Regions from separate parts of the Micromonospora sp. WMMC264 genome, predicted to be linked through region 2. Evidence: predicted binding sites of a transcription regulator. Region 2 holds the regulator's gene; the other holds the start of a gene.
What was found. The regulator HrcA, encoded in region 2, represses chaperone genes, less so after heat shock. The targets are predictions, from matches to a motif close to GGTTNGCACNCTCNNNNNGAGNGTGCNAACC.

Region 1: the regulator HrcA is predicted to act here: its motif matches at 3,073-3,103, upstream of groES (co-chaperone GroES).

What each region holds. Positions count from the first base shown of each region.
Region 1 covers NZ_CP114907.1:6,632,652-6,643,441, forward strand. Annotated here, with positions in the region: gene O7542_RS29770 (substrate-binding domain-containing protein) at 1-1,008, opposite strand, end outside; gene ybaK (Cys-tRNA(Pro) deacylase) at 1,213-1,692, opposite strand; gene O7542_RS29780 (methyltransferase domain-containing protein) at 1,747-2,979, opposite strand; gene groES (co-chaperone GroES) at 3,236-3,550, shown strand; gene groL (chaperonin GroEL) at 3,621-5,264, shown strand; gene O7542_RS29795 (molybdopterin-dependent oxidoreductase) at 5,388-7,106, shown strand; gene O7542_RS29800 (WhiB family transcriptional regulator) at 7,454-7,837, opposite strand; gene O7542_RS29805 (response regulator transcription factor) at 8,090-8,902, shown strand; gene O7542_RS29810 (DUF5319 domain-containing protein) at 8,915-9,319, opposite strand; gene guaB (IMP dehydrogenase) at 9,517-10,790, shown strand, end outside.
Region 2 covers NZ_CP114907.1:453,438-464,227, forward strand. Annotated here, with positions in the region: gene lepA (translation elongation factor 4) at 1-411, shown strand, start outside; gene O7542_RS02120 (GlsB/YeaQ/YmgE family stress response membrane protein) at 632-919, shown strand; gene O7542_RS02125 (transglycosylase) at 1,170-1,454, shown strand; gene O7542_RS02130 (sugar ABC transporter substrate-binding protein) at 1,677-2,969, shown strand; gene O7542_RS02135 (sugar ABC transporter permease) at 2,966-3,952, shown strand; gene O7542_RS02140 (carbohydrate ABC transporter permease) at 3,949-4,782, shown strand; gene O7542_RS02145 (hypothetical protein) at 4,797-5,657, opposite strand; gene O7542_RS02150 (enoyl-CoA hydratase-related protein) at 5,807-6,592, opposite strand; gene hemW (radical SAM family heme chaperone HemW) at 6,612-7,835, shown strand; gene O7542_RS02160 (DUF4870 domain-containing protein) at 7,875-8,519, opposite strand; gene hrcA (heat-inducible transcriptional repressor HrcA) at 8,753-9,775, shown strand; gene dnaJ (molecular chaperone DnaJ) at 9,849-10,790, shown strand, end outside.

The DNA of each region.
Region 1 (10,790 bases), 610 kb from region 2:
GTCCTTGAAGATGGCCTTGGGCTCCAGCAGCACGGCCGGCACGTCCCGGTTGCCCTCCGGGTCCTTGACCGTCTGGCCGGTGTCCTTCCGCTCACCCTTGGCGAGCGCGATGGCCAGCTCGGCGGCGGCGTCCGCCTCCTTCTTGACCGCCTTGTAGACGGTCATGCACTGGTCACCGGCGAGGATGTTCTGCAGGCCCTCCTTGGTGGCGTCCTGACCGGTCACCGGGACCTTGCCGTTGAGCTTGTTCTTCTTCAGCACCGAGATGGCCGCGTTGCCGAGACCGTCGTTGGCGGCGAGCACGCCGTCGATCTTGCCGCCGGCCTTGGTCATCTGCTGCTCGAAGATCGTGGCGGCCTGCGCGTTGTCCCAGGCCGGCACCGGGTCGTCGGCGACCTTGGTGTACTCCTTCGAGTCGAACTTCGGCTTGAGCACCGAGTCGTACCCGTTCTTGAACAGGGTGGCGTTGTTGTCGGTCGGCGAGCCGTTGAGGTACGCGATCGACGGGTTCTTGACGCCCTTGTCGGTCAGGCACTTGCTCAGGCCTTCGCCCTGGAGCTTGCCGACGGCCTCGTTGTCGAAGCTGACGTAGTACTGGGCGGAGCCGCCCAGGGTCAGCCGGTCGTAGTCGATGGTCGCGACGCCCTGCGACTTGGCCTTGTCGAGCACGGCCTTGCCGGTGCCGGAGTCCAGGTTGACGATCATCAGGACGTTGACGCCGCTGGTGATCATCTGGTCGGCGATGGTCTGGAACGCGGTCTTGTCGTTCTGCGCGTTCTGGATGTCGGAGTCGACGCCGGCCGCGTCGAACGCCGCCTTGAGGTACTTGCGGTCCGCGCCCTCCCAGCGGGCGGAGGACTTGCTGTCCGGCAGGATCACGCCGATCTTCGGCTTCTTGGCGTTGGAGCCGCCGGCCTCGTCGGAAGAACCGCCGTTGTCACCGCAGGCGGCCATGCTGCCGGTCGCGAGGAGACCGACGGCCGCGAAGGTGAGGAAGCCCTTGCGCATGTGCAGGGTCCTTTCGGAGGTGGGGGAGTGGTGATGTTTTGTTGTGTCCGGCAATGTATTCCCCGCCTCCCATGCGCCGCAAGACTGCCGAGGTCAGAAGTTTGTTGGCGGCGGTAACAATTCAGCAACGCGGTTGTCACCCGCGAGACACCGCTGGGAGAGCGTGCTCCGGGAACGCTCCCACACGTACCGTCACGAGCCCGCTCAGGTGGCGGCGATCGATGCCGTGGCCGCCCCGGTGAGCGCCACCAGATCCGTCGGCGTGAGCTGCACCTGCAATCCCCGGCGGCCCGCCGACACGTACACGGTCGGGTGCGCCAGCGCCGAGGAGTCGACGACTGTCGGTAGCCGCTTACGTTGGCCGAGCGGACTGATGCCGCCCCGCACGTACCCGGTCGCCCGCTCGGCCACCGCCCGGTCCGCCATCACCGCGCGCTTGCCGCCCATCGCGGCGGCCAGCGCCTTCAGGTCCAGCTCGCCGGTCACCGGCACCACCGCCACCGTCAGCCCGCCGTCGACCTCGGTGACCAGCGACTTGAACACCCGGTCCGGTGCCACCCCGAGCGCCGCGGCCACGAGCGCGCCGTAGTTCGGCGCGTCCGGCGAGACGTCGTACGGGTGGATGCTGTGGGCGATCTTCCGCTTGCTCAGCAACGCGATCGCCGGAGTGCCAGGGCCCGCCACGGGCTCAAGCTAACCCGCGCGCCGCGACACCGCGAGCTGGAAACGTGAGCCGGGTCAGCCGCCGACCGGAACCGGCCGGCACACGAGCACCGTGGGGTCGCCCGCCACCCGGGTCAGCACCAGGTCGGCCGCCGCCTCGCCGGACAGCCGCAGGTCACGGCGCAGCTTCTCCGGCTCCAGCGCCGACCCGCGCTTGCGGATCTCCACCCGGCCGACCCGGCGTTCCCGCAGCAGGGCGCGCAGCCGCTTCAGCGAGAACGGCAGCACGTCGGTGATCTCCAGGCAGCGGGCGAACGGGGTGGGCCGGGCCACGTCGGCGTACAGGTAGGCGATCGACGGGTCGGCGAGCGTGGCGTCGAGGTCGGCGGCCAGCTCGGCGACCAGGTGCGCGCGCACCACCGCCGGGTCCGGGTCGTAGAGGAAGCGCCGGACCGGCCCCACCTCCGCTTCCTGCGCGCCCGTGCCGGTGAGGTGATAGGAAGGGACCCTTTTACTACCGGAGGCGTTAAGAAGGGGCCCTTCCTTCTCGCGCAGCAGGGTGGCGCGGCGCGGTACGCCGGCCAGCTCGCCGCACCAGAGCGCGGCCTCGACCAGGTCGCCGTCCACGCTCACCCACTCCGCCTCGGCGCCCGCCGGGATCAGCGCGTGGTCCAGCCCCGGCGCGACCTTCACCACTGTGCGCGGCACCCGCGCGGCGAGACCGGTGACGAAGTCCCACGGCGGGGAGTAGGAGTTCGGGTCGAAGACGCGCCGCCCGGTGCCGGCCCGTCGCCGCGCCGGATCGCAGAACGCGCCGTCGACGCGGCTCACGTCGAACTCCGTGGCGTCGCCGCACTCGACTGTCACCAGATCGGCGAGCCCGGCCGCCTCGGCGTTCGCGGCGGCCATCGCGGCGGTCAGCGGGTCGGCCTCCACCGCGTACACCCGGATGCCGGCGCGGGCGGCGGCGAGCGCGTCGGCGCCCAGGCCGCAACCCAGGTCGGCCAGCGTGGTCACGCCCGCGGCGCGCAGCCGTGCGGCCCGGCGGCCGGCGACCACCCCGCGGGTGGCCTGCTCCAGCCCGGGCCGGGTGAGGAACATCCCGGCCGCCGTCGCGCCGAACTTGCCTGCCGCCCGGCGGCGCAGCTCGGCCTGGGTCAGCGCGGCGGCGGCGAGGTCGCCCGGAATCCCGGCCGAGCGCAGCGCGGCCGCCGCCGCCAGCGGGTCGCCGCCGGCCACCCGCCCGGCCGCGGCGAGCGCCGCCGACCCCTCGGGGGTACGCAGCACGGCGAGCAGGTCGAGATCCACGCGCCCATTCTCCCGGGCCGGTTCCGGCGCGACACGGAGGGCGACGCGCGTTGGCACTCTCCTTGACGGAGTGCTAGCCGAGGAATAACCTGCGATTAGCACTCTCACCCTGAGGGTGCCAACGCCCGAGCCTCGTGCCCGGGGGTTGAGCGCCAGGCGGACCGGCACCCGCGACGACGGCCCCGCCCGGTGGCATGTGGCAGATTGACGCTGGTCGGCACGCCGGCCGGCAACGACACCAAGTACCCGGGAGGGTATGCCCGTGACTACCGCGACCAAGGTTGCGATCAAGCCGCTCGAGGACCGCATCGTGGTCCAGGCGAACGAGGCCGAGACCACCACCGCCTCGGGCATCGTGATCCCCGACACCGCCAAGGAGAAGCCGCAGGAGGGCACCGTCCTCGCTGTCGGCCCGGGCCGGATCGACGACAAGGGCAACCGCGTGCCGATCGACGTGAAGGTCGGCGACACCGTCCTCTACTCGAAGTACGGCGGCACCGAGGTCAAGTACGCCGGCGAGGAGTACCTGGTGCTCTCCGCCCGCGACGTCCTCGCGGTCATCGAGAAGTAAGCAACCGATCAGTGTCGTTGCCCCGGTCCGGCTCGCCGGGCCGGGGCAACGTCGCTTCGAAGGGATACTGATGGCGAAGATCCTCAGCTTCTCGGACGACGCCCGGCACCTGCTCGAGCACGGTGTCAACGCCCTCGCGGACGCGGTCAAGGTCACCCTCGGCCCGCGCGGGCGCAACGTCGTCCTGGACAAGAAGTTCGGTGCGCCCACGATCACCAACGACGGCGTGACCATCGCCAAGGAGATCGAGCTCACCAACCCGTACGAGAACCTCGGCGCGCAGCTGGTCAAGGAGGTGGCGACCAAGACGAACGACGTCGCCGGCGACGGGACCACCACCGCCACCGTGCTGGCCCAGGCCATGGTCCGCGAGGGCCTGCGCAACGTGGCCGCCGGCGCCAACCCGACCGGCCTGAAGCGGGGCATCGACGCGGCGGCCGCCAAGGTCTCCGAGGCGCTGCTCGGCAAGGCCGTCGAGGTCGCCGGCAAGGAGTCGATCGCGCACGTCGCGACCGTCTCCGCGCAGGACTCCGCGATCGGTGAGCTGATCGCCGAGGCGATGGAGAAGGTCGGCCGCGACGGCGTCATCACCGTCGAGGAGGGCTCCGCGCTCGTCACCGAGCTGGAGGTGACCGAGGGGCTGCAGTTCGACAAGGGCTTCATCTCGCCGAACTTCGTCACCGACCTGGAGGCGCAGGAGGCGGTCCTGGAGGACCCGTACATCCTGATCACCACGCAGAAGATCTCGGCGATCGAGGAGCTGCTGCCGCTGCTGGAGAAGGTTCTCCAGAACAACAAGCCGCTGCTCATCGTCGCCGAGGACGTCGAGGGTCAGGCCCTGTCGACGCTCGTGGTCAACGCGCTGCGCAAGACCGTCAAGGTCTGCGCGGTCAAGGCCCCCGGCTTCGGCGACCGCCGCAAGGCGATGCTCCAGGACATGGCGATCCTGACCGGCGCCGAGCTGGTCGCCCCGGAGCTGGGCTACAAGCTCGACCAGGTCGGCCTGGAGGTGCTCGGCACCGCCCGCCGCGTCGTGGTCGACAAGGAGAACACCACTGTCGTCGACGGTGGCGGGCAGGCCTCCGAGGTCGCCGACCGGGTCGCCCAGATCCGCAAGGAGATCGAGGCCTCCGACTCGGAGTGGGACCGGGAGAAGCTGGCCGAGCGGCTGGCGAAGCTCTCCGGCGGCATCGCCGTGATCAAGGTCGGCGCGGCCACCGAGGTCGAGATGAAGGAGCGCAAGCACCGCATCGAGGACGCCATCGCCGCGACCAAGGCCGCGGTCGAGGAGGGCACGGTCCCGGGTGGCGGCGCCGCCCTGGCCCAGATCCTGCCGGCGCTCGACGACGACCTGGGCTTCACCGGTGACGAGAAGGTCGGCGTCTCGATCGTGCGCAAGTCGCTCGTCGAGCCGCTGCGCTGGATCGCCCAGAACGCCGGCCACGACGGCTACGTGGTGGTGCAGAAGGTCGTCGGCAAGGACTGGGGCCACGGCCTCGACGCCGCCACCGGCGAGTACGTCGACCTGGCCAAGTCCGGCATCATCGACCCGGTGAAGGTGACCCGCAACGCGGTCAGCAACGCCGCCTCGATCGCCGGCCTGCTGCTCACCACCGAGAGCCTCGTGGTGGAGAAGCCGGCCGAGCCGGAGCCGGCCGCCGGTGGCCACGGCCACTCGCACGGGCACGGCCACCAGCACGGCCCGGGCTTCTGACCCGAGGAGTACGCCCGACGTCAGGGCACACCGCCGACCCGGTGGTGTGCCCTGACGCATATGTCCTTACGGATCGCTGACGAGATTGGCAGCCGGGCCCGCGGGGCGACCAGACTGGAGCCCGTGAGCACCCTCTCCCCCCGCCGGGCGGCGCCGGCCGGTGTCGTCGCCGCCGTGGTGGCGCTCGGCGCCGCCGAACCCGTGGCGGTCCTGACCGGCCCCCGGTCCGCTCCGCTCGTCGCCGTCGGCGGACTCGTGGTCGACCTGGTGCCCGAGCCGCTCAAGCAGTTCGCCATCGACGTCTTCGGCACGTACGACAAGATCGCGCTGCTGATCGGGACGGCGCTGCTGCTGGCCGTCTTCGGCGCGCTGCTGGGCCTGGCAGCGGCCCGGCGGCTGGTGATCGGCCTGGCCGGCATCGCCGCGTTCGCCGCGCTCGGTGTCGCCGCCGCGCTGACCCGGGCCGGCGCGGACGCCTTCGACGCGCTGCCCTCCCTGGTCGGCGGCGGACTGGGCGCGCTGACGCTGTGGGCGTTCGTGGCCGGCCCGCTGAGCGCCGACCTGGCGCATCGGAAGCGACCGGGGCGTGACCGGTCCGACGCCGTGCGACGCGACCGGGCCGGGACCGGTCCGGCGGAGCGCGACGGGGCCGCTTCGGCGGACAGCGAGCCGCCGTCCGCGTCGCCCCCGCCATCCGTCCCGCCTCCGGCGGTCGCCGCGCTGGCCCGGGAGGGGGAGACGCCGGGCGGCTGGGAGCCGGTCCGGCACGACGACGCGGAGTCGCGGCGGCGGTTCCTGCGTGGCGCCGGGCTGCTCACCGGCGCGGCGGCGGTGGCCGGGCTGGGCGGGCACTGGCTGGCCGGCCGGCGCGGCGTATCGGCGGCCCGGGACGCGGTGACGCTGCCCGCCCCGGTCGCGCCCGCCCCACCGGTGCCGGCCGGAGCGGACCTGTCGCTGTCCCGGCTCGCGCCGTACGTCACGCCGAACCGGGAGTTCTACCGGATCGACACCGCGCTGGTGGTGCCGCAGGTGGACCCGGTCACCTGGCGGCTGCGCATCCACGGGCGGGTCCGCAACCCGATCGAGCTGAGCTTCGACAACCTGCTCGCCCGCCCGCTGGTCGAGCGCTACGTGACGCTCGCCTGCGTCTCCAACGAGGTGGGCGGCGACCTGATCGGCAACGCGCGCTGGCTCGGCGTACCGATCAAGGACCTGCTGGACGAGGCCGACCCGGAGGACGGCGCGGACCAGGTGGTCGGGCGCGCCGTCGACGGCTGGACGTGCGGCACGCCCACCTCGGTGCTGCGCGACGGGCGGGACGCGCTGCTCGCGGTCGGCATGAACGGCGAGCCGCTGCCGATCCAGCACGGCTTCCCGGTGCGGATGGTGGTGCCAGGCCTCTACGGGTACGTCTCCGCGTGCAAGTGGATCACCGAGCTGGAGCTGACCAGCTTCGCCGACTTCGACGCGTACTGGGTGCCGCGCGGCTGGTCAGCGCAGGGTCCGGTCAAGACGCAGTCGCGGATCGACACGCCCCGGCCCCGCAGCCGTCCCGCCGCCGGTCCGGTGACCGTCGCCGGTGTGGCGTGGGCGCAGCACAGGGGCGTGCGGCGCGTCGAGGTACGCGTCGACGGCGGCCCCTGGCAGGAGGCGACGCTGGCCCCGGCGGTGTCGGCGGACACGTGGGTGCAGTGGTCCTGGCGGTGGGACGCCACGCCGGGCGAGCACACGCTCCAGGTCCGGGCGACCGACAGCACCGGCGAGACCCAGACGGAACAGCGCGCCCCGGTCGCCCCCGACGGCGCGACGGGATGGCACACGGTAAGGGTCACAGTCACCTGACCCGCACCGTCGCGAGGACCGCTCTCGGTGGGGAGATGGCCTGCCCGTGCCACTGGCGGGTGCCTGCCGATCGGGTGCGCGCCGCTTGGCTCCGGCCTGAGTCCAGACTCCCGAGCGCTCACGAGAGAGATCTTGGTATGAAACGGCCCCTATAAGGGCCGTTTCATACCAAGATCTATGTGGTGTCCTAGCCTCTGGAACGCCGATCCTGGTATTCGAAACGGTAGGCGAGTCGCCCAGCGGCGGCCTTCGCCGCGCCGGGGTGCGGGGGCCAGCGGATGCCCCGGGCCACGACACGACGCCGCGCCCCGGGATCCGGGGCGCGGCGTCGGGGGTCGTGAAGCCGGTCAGGCGACCTTGCGCTGGTCCGGCACGGCGGTGTTGTGCGGGCGGCCGAGGCGCGCCTCCAGCCGGGCGATGTCCACCTTGGTCTGGCGGCGGTCGGCCAGGTCCTCCCAGCCGAGCGCGAGCAGACGCAGCCGCTCGGACTCGCTGAACCCGCCCCAGACGCCGTACGGCTCGCGTACGGAGAGCGCGTGGGCGGCGCACTCGGCGCGTACCGGGCAGGCGCGGCAGACGGACTTGGCGCCCATCTCGCGGCGCAGCCGGGAGGAGCCGCGCTCGCCGTCCGGGTGGAAGAACTGCGCGCTGTCGCGGCCACGGCAGGCCCCGAGCCGCTGCCAGTCCCAGAGCTCGTCGATCGGTCCAGGCAGCCTACGTACGTTCGACATCAGCACCCCTCCTCCCGCGCGGCACCGCGGAGAATGTTCGTGGCCAGCTACCGGGCGGCGGTCCGCGCGGGATGCCGGTTCCGGATGAACCCCTCGGTACCCGAGCGGTCCGCGCCTCACACATCTGTGATCGAAAACCTCGGACAGTCGGTGGCATATGCCCCATCTGTCGGAAAAGTTCGGATGATTGCCCGGAACCCCCTCCCGAGCCCACCTCCGCATGGTCTGCTCTGAGTCGGAGAGGAGACCACTGTGCGTAGTGTTCTTGTGTGCGTTCGGACACCATTGGCGGCCCAGCATCTGACCTCCGCGGCGGCGCGGCTCGGGCTGTCCGGCGTCGTCCGGACGGCCGTCTCCGATCCGGAGGTGATGTTGCGGCTCGCGGAGCGCCCGGTGGACGTGGTGCTCGCCGACACCGCGCTGACCCGGCCGGACAGCGCCGGTTTCGTGCGCCGGGTGCTGGCCCGCGCGCCGCAGGCGGCGGTGCTGCTGCTCGGGGCCGAGGAGTCGGAGTCGGCGGCGGCCACCATCAGCGCCGGAGCGCGTGGCCTGATCCAGAACGCGGACCACGATCTGACCAGCGCGGTCGCCAAGGCGCTGCTGCTGCTGTCCGCTCCCGGCCGGAGCAACAGGCACCGGGTGGCGGACACCGCCCGGGACGCGGCAGCGGTCGGCGGTCCGGCCCGGTCGGCGGGGCGTACCCCGGGTGGGCCCGGCTGGCCGGCGGTGGCGCCGGTGGACGCGGCCGGCCTGCCCACGGTGGTGCCGGTGCAGCGGGGTGAGGACGCGGAGGATCCGGCGGCGGCCGACGCGGCGGAGGCGGCCCGCCCGGGCGCCGGTCAGCGGCCGGCCCGGACGCCGCGCGGCGCCATCGGGCTGACCGAGCGGGAGCTTCAGGTGCTGCTCGGCATGGCCGAGGGCAAGAGCAACGCGGAGATCGGGCGGGAGTTGTTCGTCTCCGAGGACACGGTCAAGACGCACGCCCGACGGTTGTTCCGCAAGCTCGGGGCGCGGGACCGGGCACACGCCGTGGCGGCCGGCTTCCGGGCCGGCCTGGTCGCCTGACCCGGGCCGGAGTCACTCCGACGCGGAGTCGTCGGTGCCCTCGGTGAGCGTGTCGTGCACGCCGTCGGCGTAGCCACGGGCGTAGTCCCAGCTCACGTAATGGTCCGGGTCCGGGTCGTAGGCCGGTTCGTGCACCCGGGGGCGCCCCGAGTTGAGCAGGTGGCGCAGGTTGCCGCGCAGCAGGTCCCAGTCGAAGTAGTGCGGCTCGCGGCAGTCCTCGCACTCGATCACCAGGCCGCGCACCCCGATCGGCTGGAGCAGCGCCTGGTAGATCTCCAGATCGGCGAGGTCCTCCAGCACGTCCTGGCGTTCGACGTCGGTCAGCGGGTCGAGCGCGTCGTCGTCGCCGGGATCGTGCAGACCGGCAGCCGGATCGGCAGGGTCGCCGTTGAACGGGTCGATGGGCTCGTCGTGCACCCCCTCACCGTAGTCCCCGGGCCGCCGGAAAGCCCGCCCCAGGCCGCGCTGTGGCCCGGCCTACCCCCGGGCCCGCCGCTGCCCGGACGGGAACGGGCCAGTGGGTACGATGAGGCGACGCGCCGTCACCAGGCGCCTGCCGGTGCCCCCGCGCGCCGCCTCGCTGCAGCCCGATCGACCAGCTCAGGGGAGCAATCGTGGAGAATTCGCCCAGCACCGAGATCCCGGCCGGCACCGACGGCGGGGAGCTGGGTGGCCATCTGCCCGAGCTGCCGGCCGGTTCGGCCCGGGTGGTACCGCTCGGGTTGACCTTCGACGACGTGCTCCTGCAGCCGGGCGAGTCGGACGTCGTACCCAGCCGGGTGAACACCCGTACCCGCCTGACCCGCAACATCGAGCTGACCGTGCCGCTGCTGTCCAGCGCGATGGACACGGTCACCGAGGGGCGGATGGCGATCGCCATGGCCCGCCAGGGCGGCATCGGCGTGCTGCACCGCAACCTGTCGGTGGAGGACCAGGCGCTCCAGGTCGACCTGGTGAAGCGCTCCGAGTCCGGCATGATCACCAACCCGGTGACCGCCAGCCCGGACGACACGCTGCGCGAGGTCGACGCGCTCTGCGGTCGCTACCGCATCTCCGGCGTGCCGGTGATCGACGGGCAGGGCCAGCTGGTCGGCATCGTCACCAACCGCGACATGCGCTTCGTCTCCGACCCGGCCACGCCGGTCCGCGAGATCATGACGCGTACCCCGCTGATCACCGCCCCGGTCGGCGTGAGCAAGGACGACGCGCTCGGCCTGCTGCGCCAGCACAAGATCGAGAAGCTGCCGATCGTGGACGCGGGCGGCAAGCTGCGCGGCCTGATCACGGTGAAGGACTTCACCAAGAGCGAGCAGTACCCGAACGCGACCAAGGACGACGCGGGCCGGCTCCGGGTCGCCGCCGCGGTGGGCGTGGGCGAGGACGGCTACAAGCGGGCCCGTGCCCTCGTCGACGCCGGCGTGGACGTGGTCATCGTGGACACCGCGCACGGCCACCAGCGGGCCGTGCTGGAGATGGTGGCCCGGCTCAAGCGGGACGTCAGCATCGACATCGTGGGCGGCAACATCGCCACGTACGCGGGCGCGAAGGCGCTCGTCGAGGCCGGCGCGGACGGCGTGAAGGTGGGCGTCGGCCCGGGCGCCATCTGCACCACCCGGATCGTGGCCGGGGTCGGCGTACCGCAGATCACCGCGATCATGGAGGCGGCCCGGGCCGCCCGCCCGGCCGGCGTGCCGGTGATCGGCGACGGCGGCATCCAATACTCCGGCGACATCGCCAAGGCGCTCGTCGCGGGCGCCGACACGGTGATGCTCGGCAGCCTGCTGGCCGGCTGCGAGGAGAGCCCCGGCGAGCTGATCTTCATCAACGGCAAGCAGTACAAGGCGTACCGGGGAATGGGCTCGCTCGGCGCGATGCAGTCGCGTGGCCA
Region 2 (10,790 bases):
TACGAGCCCTCCGGCGAGCAGGCGTCGGACCTGGTGAAGGTGGACATCCTGCTGCACGGCGAGCCGGTCGACGCGTTCAGCGCGATCGTGCACAAGGACAAGGCGTACACGTACGGCACGACGATCGCGGCGAAGCTGCGTTCGCTGATCCCGCGCCAGCAGTTCGAGGTGCCGATCCAGGCGGCGATCGGCAGCCGGGTGATCGCCCGGGAGACCATCCGCGCGATCCGCAAGGACGTGCTCGCCAAGTGCTACGGCGGTGACATCAGCCGCAAGCGCAAGCTGCTGGAGAAGCAGAAGGAGGGCAAGAAGCGGATGAAGATGGTGGGCCGGGTGGAGGTCCCCCAGGAGGCGTTCATCGCGGCGCTCTCGTCCGACTCCGGCGACGGCAAGCCCGCCGGCAAGAAGTAGCGGTCCGGCTCCGCGCAGCGGCCGGCGTCCCCTCGCAGGGGCGCCGGCCGTTCGCGTACCCAGGAGATTTTAAGCCTCTGGCAGCGCTCCCACCTGCGGGTTCGCGTCAGCCGGGAGGGTGGCGGTCGATGCGGCCGGTTTCGGTTTTCGATGCGTCGGGCACTTAGCGGTCACGACAGCAACCGCACAGAACGTGCGAAATCGCTTTAGGAGGACGACCGTGGAGTTCACCGTCTGGGGCATCATCACCGCGCTGGTCGTGGGTTTGATCGTCGGCGCGCTGGGCCGGCTGGTCGTGCCGGGCCGGCAGAACATGCCGATCTGGCTGCACATGGTGATCGGCGTCGGCGCGGCGCTGCTGGGCACCGTCCTGGCCCGCGCGCTCGGCATCGCCACGCAGACCGCCGGCATCGACTGGGCCGAGCTGGCCGTGCAGGTCGTGCTCGCCGCCATCGGTGTGGCCCTGGTGGCCGGCGTCGGCCGCCGCAGCAGCGTCTCGCGTTACTGATCGCATCACGCGCCTCGACGGGTGCCCGGCCGCATCGGCCGGGCACCCGTCGGCGTATTCGGCGCATTGAACCCCGTCGGTGTGCCGGGCCCGCCCGCCGCGCCGGGTTTCGGGGAGAAGCAGCAGGTCAGGGTACGTCTGAACAATTCGTCATCGGAGTCGGTTTGGATTTCCGGGCGGTCGGGAACTTAGCGATCACGACAGTAACCACACAAAAACGTGTGACCGGATCTTAAGGAGGAGGGCGACCATGGAGCTCACCGTTTGGGGCATCATCACGGCGCTGGTCGTTGGTCTGATCGTCGGCGCGCTGGGCCGGCTGGTCGTGCCGGGCCGGCAGAACATGCCCATGTGGCTGCACATGCTGATCGGCGTCGGCGCCGCGCTTCTGGGCACGCTCGTCGCCCGGGCCTCCGGCTTCGCCGAGACCGCCGGCATCGACTGGCGCGAGCTGATGCTGCAGGTGCTGTTCGCCGCGATCGGCGTGGCCCTGGTGGCCGGTGTCGGCCGTCGCCGCGGCGTCTCGCGCTACTGACCCCGCACCACGCGCCTCGACGGGCGCCCGGCCTCACCGGCCGGGCGCCCGTCGGCGTTCGTGGGCTCTGAACTGCCCGGACGGCATCGATGTCGGCCGGGCCCCGGCTGCGATACGGTCGCCTGTGCCCTCCGTCACGAACACCCCCTGTTGTAAAGGAAATTTTCCTACTAAGGTGCGGCGGAGAAGGTTAGTGCCAAACGGCCCTGAGGGAGATATGGCGTGAACAGGTGGAAGCGGCTGGCTCCGGTCACCGCCATCGTGGCGTCGGCCGCGTTGGTGCTGACCGCGTGCGGTGGCTCCGGCGACGACGACAAGGCCGCCGACAACAGCAAGCTCACTGTGTGGATGATGGGTGAGGGCGGCGACGCCCAGACCGCGTTCCTCGACAGCGTCGAGGCGGAGTTCAAGAAGAAGCACCCCGAGACCGACGTGGTGGTGCAGTACATCCCCTGGCTCGAGGCGCCGAAGAAGTTCCAGGCCGCGCTCGCCGGTGGCGAGGGCCCGGACGTCACCGAGCTGGGCAACACCGAGACCCAGGGCTGGGCCGCTCAGGAGGCCCTGGCCGACGTCTCGGACAAGTTCAACGCCTGGTCCGAGGGCAAGGACATCCTGCCCGACCTGGTCAAGAACGCTCAGCTCGACGGCAAGCAGTACGGCGTGCCGTGGTACGCCGGCGTGCGCGCCGTCTACTACCGCACCGACTGGTTCGCCGAGGCCGGCGTGAAGCCGCCGACGACCTGGGACGAGATGGTCGCCGCCGCGAAGGCCGTGCAGGCCAAGAAGCCCGGCACCTACGGCATCGCCCTGCCCGGCAACTCCGAGCTGCCGTTCTACTCCTTCCTCTGGAGTGCCGGCGCGGAGATCGCCACCAAGGAGGGGGACGCCTGGAAGTCCGGCTACAACACCCCCGAGGCGCAGAAGGCGGTCAAGTTCTGGACCGACCTGGTGACAGTGCACAAGGTCGCCCCGCCGGCCGCCGCCGGGTGGAACGAGGTCGACGCCCGTACCCAGTTCGCCACCGGCAAGGCCGCGATGGCGTTCGCCGGTAGCTGGCAGGGCGGCGCGATGAAGAAGGACAACCCGGACATCGAGAAGGTCTGGGGCACGTTCCCGATCCCCGGCCCGGACGGCAAGGCCGCCCCGGCGTTCGCCGGTGGCTCCGACATCGCCATCTGGAAGGACAGCGAGCGGGCGGCGCTGGCCTGGGACTACATGACCGTGCTGCTGAGCAAGCAGAAGGACAAGGAGTTCGCCAGCAGCCTCGGGTTCTTCCCGGTCTACCAGGACCTGGTCAGCAGCGGTGACTACGCCAACGACAAGGTGATGGCCGCGTTCGCCACGGCCATCCAGAACACCAAGCTGACCCCGCTCACCCCGAAGTGGGTCGAGGTCAGCCGGACCAAGACGGTGACCCAGGCGATGAACAGCTCGGTCATCAAGGGCCAGAAGACGGTCGAGAAGGCCACCGCCGACGCGGCCACCGAGATCGAAAGCATCCTCAACGCCAAGTGACCACGCTGACCGAGGCCACCGGCGAGGCCGCCGCGCGGGAGACCCCCGCGCGGCGGCGCCGTCGCCGGGTGGACCACCTTCCGTACCTGCTGCTCCTGCCCTGCCTGGCGATCATCGCCGTGCTGCTGCTCTGGCCGCTCGGCCAGGTCGTGTGGATGTCCTTCCACAAGCTGGACAGCGTCCGGCAGCTGCGCGGCGACCGCGAGTGGCCGTGGATCGGCCTGGCCAACTACGCGCAGATCCTCGGCGACCCGTTCTTCCGTACGGTGCTGCGCAACACGGTGCTGTTCGCGGTCGCCAACGTGGCGCTCACGATGGTCCTCGGCACGCTGGTCGGGCTGCTGCTCAACCGCCTGGGCAAGAAGATGGCCACGTTCGTGGCGAGCTGCGTGATGCTCGCCTGGGCCACCCCGGCGCTGACCGGCACGATCGTCTGGAAGTGGATCTTCGACGACACGAGCGGCCTGGTCACGTGGCTGTTCAACAAGCTCCCGGACGGGCTGTCCACGGCGCTGTTCGGGCGCAGCGACTGGACCGGGTACGGCTGGTTCAACGACCCGCTGCTGTTCTTCGCCATCCTGACGCTCGTGGTGGTCTGGCACTCGTTCCCGTTCATCGCGGTGAGCGTGCTGGCCGGGCTCAAGAGCGTGCCGACGGAGTTGCAGGAGGCGGCCCGGGTCGACGGCGCCGGCCCGTGGAAGGTGTTCTGGAAGGTGACGTTCCCGATCCTGCGGCCGGTCTTCGGCATCCTCGTGGTGCTCTCCACGATCTGGGACTTCAAGGTCTTCACCCAGCAGTTCGTGCTGGCCGGCGGCACCCAGGACCGGTCGACGTTCATGCTGTCGATCTACTCGTACGCGGAGGCGTTTTCACCGCCGCCGAAGTACGGCCTCGGCTCCGCCATCGCCGTGATCCTCACCGTGATCCTGCTCGTGGTGACCGCCCTGTACGTCCGCATGGTGCTGCGGCAGGAGGACGAATGATGAAGAAGATCGCCCTCAACGGCGCGGGCCTGCTGGTCGCGCTCTTCGCCGCGTTCCCGGTCTACTGGATGGTGGCGACGTCGCTGAAGCCCAACCGGGAGATCTTCTCGTCCACGCCCCGGCCGGTGCCGGCCGAGCCGACGCTGGAGCACTACCGGGAGATCCTCACCGGCAACCTGATCCCGGGCGTGACGTTCACCGACTTCTTCCTCAACAGCGTGCTCGTCGCGGGGGCCACGGTGCTGCTGAGCGGGCTGGTCGCCCTGCTCGCCGCGACAGCCGTGGCCCGGTTCCGGTTCAAGCTGCGCACTACGTTCCTGATCATGCTGCTGGTGGTGCAGATGATCCCGCTGGAGGCGCTGGTCATCCCGCTGTTCCTGATGATCCAGCGGCTCGGTCTCTACAACACGCTGCCCAGCCTGATCCTCACGTACCTCGGCTTCTCGCTGCCGTTCGCGGTCTGGATGCTGCGCGGCTTCGTCGCCGCGGTGCCGAAGGAACTGGAGGAGGCCGCCGCCATCGACGGCGCCAGCCGGGCCCAGACGTTCCGCAAGGTGCTGTTCCCGCTGGTCGCGCCCGGCCTGGTCGCCACCAGCATCTTCTCGTTCATCACCGCCTGGAACGAGCTGATCTTCGCGCTGACCTTCATCAACGACCAGCAGAAGTACACGCTGCCGGTGGCGATGACGTTCTTCTTCGGCCGCGACGACACCGCCTGGGGCTCGGTGATGGCCGCGTCCACGCTGTTCACCCTGCCGGTGATCGTCTTCTTCCTGCTGGTGCAGCGCCGGATGGTCTCCGGCCTGGTCGCGGGAGCTGTGAAGGGCTGAGGGCGGCGGGCCGGTCAGGCCGCGGCGAACACCTCGGCGCGTACCTCGGTGGCCGGGTCGCCCTTCACCCGGGCCCAGGAGCCCTGCTCGGCGGTCCACTCCAGGTTGCCGAAGCGGACCTTCTTCACGCCGTGGTCGTCGGCGTGCGAGACCAGCCAGTGCGCGTACCGCCAGCCGTTGCGGTCGTCGCCCGCCGGCACGGTGAGCGCGGTCAGGTCCGTCGCCGTGGCCAGCCGGGGCAGCCCCCAGTCCAGCGACAGGCTCTCCAGCACGGCGCTGGCGGCGGCCGGCCCGCGCATCGTCGGCGGCGAACTCACCGTGCAGGCCACCGCGCCGGTCGCGTGGCCGAGCAACGCGCGGGTCAGGACCTCCGACTCGTCGGCCCACTTCTCGTACGCCTCGGGGAAGGCCGACCGCTGCACCCGCTGGGCGGCGTCGGTGACCCGCATCCGCTCCCAGCCCTTGACCTTCTTCAGCGCGGCGTAGAACTTGTTCGCCGCGTACCGCGGGTCCTGGACCTGCTCCGGGGTGCCCCAGCCCTGGCTCGGGCGCTGCTGGAACAGGCCGAGCGAGTCGCGGTCGCCGTGCGCGATGTTGCGCAGGTGCGACTCCTGGTACGCGGTCGCCAGCGCCACCACCACCGCCCGCTCGGGCATCCGGCGCTGCATGCCGATGGCCGCGATGGTCGCCGCGTTCGCCATCTGGTCGGCGCCGAGCACCACCTCGCCGTCGGCCTGCACCGTGCAGGTCCGGCTGGCCAGGGGGAGCCGCAGGTGCTCGCCGAACTGCTTGGTCACGACATAGACCGCGAGCAGCGCCAGTACGCACACCGCAACACCAGATGCCACGATCGCCGCTCGCGTCCGCACCCGCACCCCCTGTCCCGACAGTCCGCCAAGCGTACGTCGGCCCCGCGCCGCCGCGTCTCGGCCGAGTGGCCGTCCCGCCAGCACGTGACCGGCGCCGTGCCGCCGCGCGGGGCCCGCCACCACCGAAGGTGACCAGCCGGGCCCCGCCGCGCACCTCAGTCTCCGGCGGGCACCCAGGCGGCGGGACGCTTCTCCCGGAACGCCATGACGCCCTCACGCCCCTCGTCGGAGAGGAAGTACCCGGTGGACAGCGCCGCCAACTCGGCGATCTCGGCCCGCAGGTCAGTCGCGGCGGGCCGGCGCAGCAGCTCCTTCGCCCCGGCCAGCGCCCCCGGCGCGCCCCTGACCAGCGAGGCGCAGTAACGCTCGACGGCGGCGTCCAGCTCGCCGGCCGGCACCGCGGCGGTGACCAGGCCGACCTCGGCGGCGCGGCGGCCGTCGAACGTGTCGCCGGTCAGGTACAGCTCGGCGGCGGCCCGCTGGTCCAGCCGGGGCAGCACGGTCGCCGAGATCACCGCCGGGATCACCCCGATCCGCACCTCGGTGAACGCGAACGTCGCCTCCTGCGCGCAGACCGCCAGGTCGGCGGCGGCGATCAGGCCCAGCCCACCGGCCCGGGCCGGCCCGGCGACCTTCGCGACCACCGGCTTCGGGCACTCCCGCACCGCCACCAGCACGTCGCCGAGCATCCCGGCGGGCACCGTGCCGCTGGCGTACGCGGCGGCGGTCTCCTTCAGGTCGGCGCCGGAGCAGAAGACCGGGCCGGTGTGGTCGAGCACGATCGCGCGTACCGCGTCGTCGGCGACCGCGTCGGCGAGCCCGGCCAGCAGCTGGGTCATCAGGGGCGTGGAGAGCGCGTTGCGGTTGTGCGGGCTGTCCAGGGTGAGGGTGGTCACCCCACGGGCCGTGGCGACTCGCACGAGAGCGTCCGGAGAGGTCATGCCGGGCACACTAGTGGCCATGCCCGGCGTCCTTCCAGAAGGCGAACCCGTCCCGCGCGACGGATCGCTGCCCGCCACCGCCCGTCGCGCCGTCGGCGCGCGCGGCTTCGGCGTGTACGTCCACGTGCCGTTCTGCGCCAGCCGGTGCGGTTACTGCGACTTCAACACGTACACCGCCTCCGAGCTGGGCGGCGGGGCGAGCCGGGAGACGTACGCCGACTCGGTGCTGGCCGAGCTGGCGCTGGCCGCCCGGGTGCTGGGCGACTCGCCGCCGCAGCGGGTCGACACCGTCTTCGTCGGCGGCGGCACGCCGACCCTGCTGCCCGCCGACGACCTGGCCCGGATCCTCGACGGCATCGACCGCGTCTGGGGGCTGGCCGCCGACGCGGAGGTGACCACCGAGGCCAACCCGGAGTCGGTGACCCCGGAGTCGCTCAAGACGCTGCGGGCGGCCGGCTACACCCGGATCTCGCTGGGCATGCAGTCCGCCGCACCCGGGGTGCTCGCGGTGTTGGACCGGCGGCACAGCGCGGGCCGGGCCACCGCCGCCGCGCTGGAGGCGCGCGACGCCGGGTTCGAGCACGTGAACCTGGACCTGATCTACGGCACGCCGGGCGAGACGGCAGACGACTTCGCCGCCTCGCTGGCCCAGGTCGTCGACGCCGGGGTGGACCACGTCAGCGCGTACGCCCTGATCGTGGAGGACGGCACCCGGCTGGCCGCGCGGATGCGCCGGGGCGAGCTGCCGTACCCCTCCGACGACGTGGCGGCGGACCGCTACCTGGCCGCGGAGGCGGCGCTCGGCGCGGCCGGCTTCTCCTGGTACGAGGTGTCGAACTGGGCCCGCTCGGCGGCGGCGGCGTGCCGGCACAACCTGCTCTACTGGACCGGCGCCGACTGGTGGGGCCTGGGCCCGGGGGCGCACAGCCACGTCGGCGGCGTGCGCTGGTGGAACGTCAAGCACCCGAGCGCGTACGCGGCGCGGCTGGCCGAGGGCGCCTCGCCGGCACTGGCCCGGGAGGTGCTCAGCGCGGACGAGCAGCACATGGAGGACGTGATGCTGCGGGTGCGGCTCGCCTCCGGGCTGCCGCTGGACGTGCTGGACGAGCCCGGCCGGGCTGGCGCCGAGCGGGCCCGGGACGCCGGGCTGCTCGACGCCGGGGCGTACGCGCGGGGGCTTGTGGTGCTGACGCTGCGCGGACGGCTGCTGGCCGACGCGGTGGTACGCGACCTGCTGCCGTGACCGGCGCCGGCCGGCCGCCCCCTCGGCCGGCCGGCGGTGTCACTTCACGAAGTTGTAGGTCATCGGGTAGCGGTAGAGCACACCCTCGTTGGCCTTGACCCCGCCGATGATCCCGAAGATCAGCGGCACCAGCCAGACCAGCATCGGGACGAAGAACAGGATCCCGCAGGTGATGACCGTGATCACCCAGGCGAGGACGCTGGCGATGGTCCAGGTGATCTGGAAGTTCAGCGCCGCGACCGCGTGGGCGCGTACGGTCGGCGACTGCTGGCCGCGGGTCATCATCGCGATCAGCGGGGCGACCCAGCCGAGCAGACCGCCACCGATGATGACGCCCGCGGCGCCACCGAAGTGCGCCACCAGGGCCCAGGTCTTCTCGTCGTTGTTGGCGTACCCGGCCGGGCCGTAGCCGCCACCGCCGGGATAGCCGCCACCGGCGCCGTAGCCCGGCGCGCCGGCCGGCGGGGGGTAACCACCAGGGGGCGGGTAGCCGCCCGGCGGAGGCTGGGCACCGGGGGGCGGGTAGCCGCCCGGGGGCGGATAGTCACCGGGCGGGGGATACCCGCCCGCGCCCGGCGCGCCGGACAGTGGAGCGGTGGGCGGCTCGCCGGAGCCGTAGGGCGCCGACGGGTCGGGCTGGGGGCCGGAGTCCCCTGCTCCGGGAGGGCGAGGAGGTTCAGTCATGGAGGTCACGGTAGGGCCAGCGGGCAAGTCGCACCAGGGCGACACAGACCGAGCGTGACCGGCTGTTCGGCCCTGGCGTGCCGCGCGGTGTGGTGGGCCGCACCGCAGGTCCGTCAGGCGATCATCGCGTCGGTGGGGGTGCCGACGTAGACTGGCACTCGCTACAGTCGAGTGCCAGCCGCCCGGCGGATGCCGCGTGCCGGCCCGGCCGAGGTGTGTCAGGAGGTGGGGACATGGGTCTCGACGACCGCAAACTTGCCGTGCTGCGCGCGATCGTCGAGGACTACGTCGCCACGCAGGAGCCGGTGGGCAGCAAGGCCCTGGTCGAGCGGCACCAGCTCGGCGTCTCCCCGGCGACGGTGCGCAACGACATGGCGGTGCTGGAGGAGGAGGGCTACATCCGGCAGCCGCACACCAGCGCCGGCCGGGTGCCCACCGACCGCGGCTACCGCCTCTTCGTGGACCGGCTCTCCCGGGTCAAGCCGCTCAGCCCCGCCGAGCGCCGCGCCATCGAGCGCTTCCTGGTCGGCGCGGTCGACCTGGACGACGTGGTGCACCGCACGGTCCGGCTGCTCGCCCAGCTCACCCGGCAGGTCGCCGTGGTGCAGTACCCGAGCCTGGCCCGGTCCAAGGTGCGTCACCTGGAACTCGTGCCGATCTCCACCACCCGGCTGATGGTCGTCATGATCGCCGACACCGGCCGGGTCGAGCAGCGGCTCGTCGAGCTGCCCGCCCCGGTTCCCGCCGACGACGTGACCGACCTGCGCCGGCTGGTGAACGAGAAGCTCGTCGGCAGCCAGCTCTCCGAGACGCCGCCGCTGGTGCAGGCCCTGGTGGACGAGTCCGCGCCGCACCTGCGCCCGGCCATGACCACGCTGTCCACGGTGCTGCTGGAGACGCTCGTGGAACGGCACGAGGAGCGCCTCGCGCTGGCCGGCCAGGCCAACCTCACCCGGGGCGGCCTGCTCGACTTCCAGGGCTCGCTGCGGCCGATCCTGGAGGCGCTCGAAGAAGAGGTAGTGCTGCTCAAACTGATCGGCGAGACCGAGCCGAGCACCACCCGCGTGCTGATCGGCGACGAGAACGAGTTCGACAACCTGCGGGCCGCCTCGGTGGTCAGCACCGGCTACGGACCGGGCAGCACCATCGTCGGTGGGCTCGGCGTGCTCGGGCCGACCCGGATGGACTACCCCGGCAATATCGCCATGGTGAGGGCCGTGGCACGCTACGTGGGCGAACTGCTGGCCCAGAACTGACCAGTCAGGGCCGACGGCCGGTTGCGGCCGACGACCGGAGCGACGCGAGACGAACATGAGGACACCTAACGCAGTGGCCAGGGACTACTACGGCATTCTCGGCGTGAGCCGGGAAGCCTCCGACGACGAGATCAAGCGCGCCTACCGCAAGCTGGCGCGGCAGTACCACCCGGACGTCAATCCGGACCCGGAGGCCCAGGAGAAGTTCAAGGACATCAACGCCGCGTACGAGGTCCTCTCGGACGACCGGAAACGGCAGATCGTCGACCTCGGCGGCGACCCGCTCGCCCCCGGCGGCGGTGGCATGGGCGGCCCGGGCGGGCCCGGCGGCGCCGGTCCGTTCGTCGGCTTCCAGGACATCATGGACGCGTTCTTCGGCGGCGCGGCGGGCGGCAGCCGGGGACCCCGGCCGCGCACCCGGCCCGGCGCGGACGCGATCCTGCGCCTGGAACTGGACCTCAACGAGACCGCGTTCGGCGTCGAGGCGCCGATCACCGTCGACACCGCGGTGCTCTGCACCACCTGCTCCGGCGCCGGCACCGCAGCCGGTACCCACCTGGCCACCTGCGAGGCGTGCGCCGGCCGGGGCGAGGTGCAGTCGGTGCAGCGCACGTTCCTCGGCCAGGTGGTCTCCGCCCGGCCGTGCACCGTCTGCCAGGGCTACGGCACCACCATCCCGCATGCCTGCCCGACCTGCGCCGGTGAGGGCCGGGTGCGTACCCGCCGCTCGCTGACCGTCAAGATCCCGGCCGGCGTCGAGGACGGCATGCGGATCCGCCTGGCCCAGCAGGGCGAGGTCGGCCCGGGCGGCGGCACCGCCGGCGACCTCTACGTGGAGATCCACGAGCGGCCGCACGACGTCTACTCCCGCAAGGGCGACGACCTGCACTGCCGGGTGACGGTGCCGATGACCGCCGCCGCGCTCGGCACCCGGCTGACCATCAAGACGCTGGACAGCGAGGAGACCGTCGACGTCAAGCCCGGCACCCAGCCCGGCAGCACGCTGCGGCTGCGC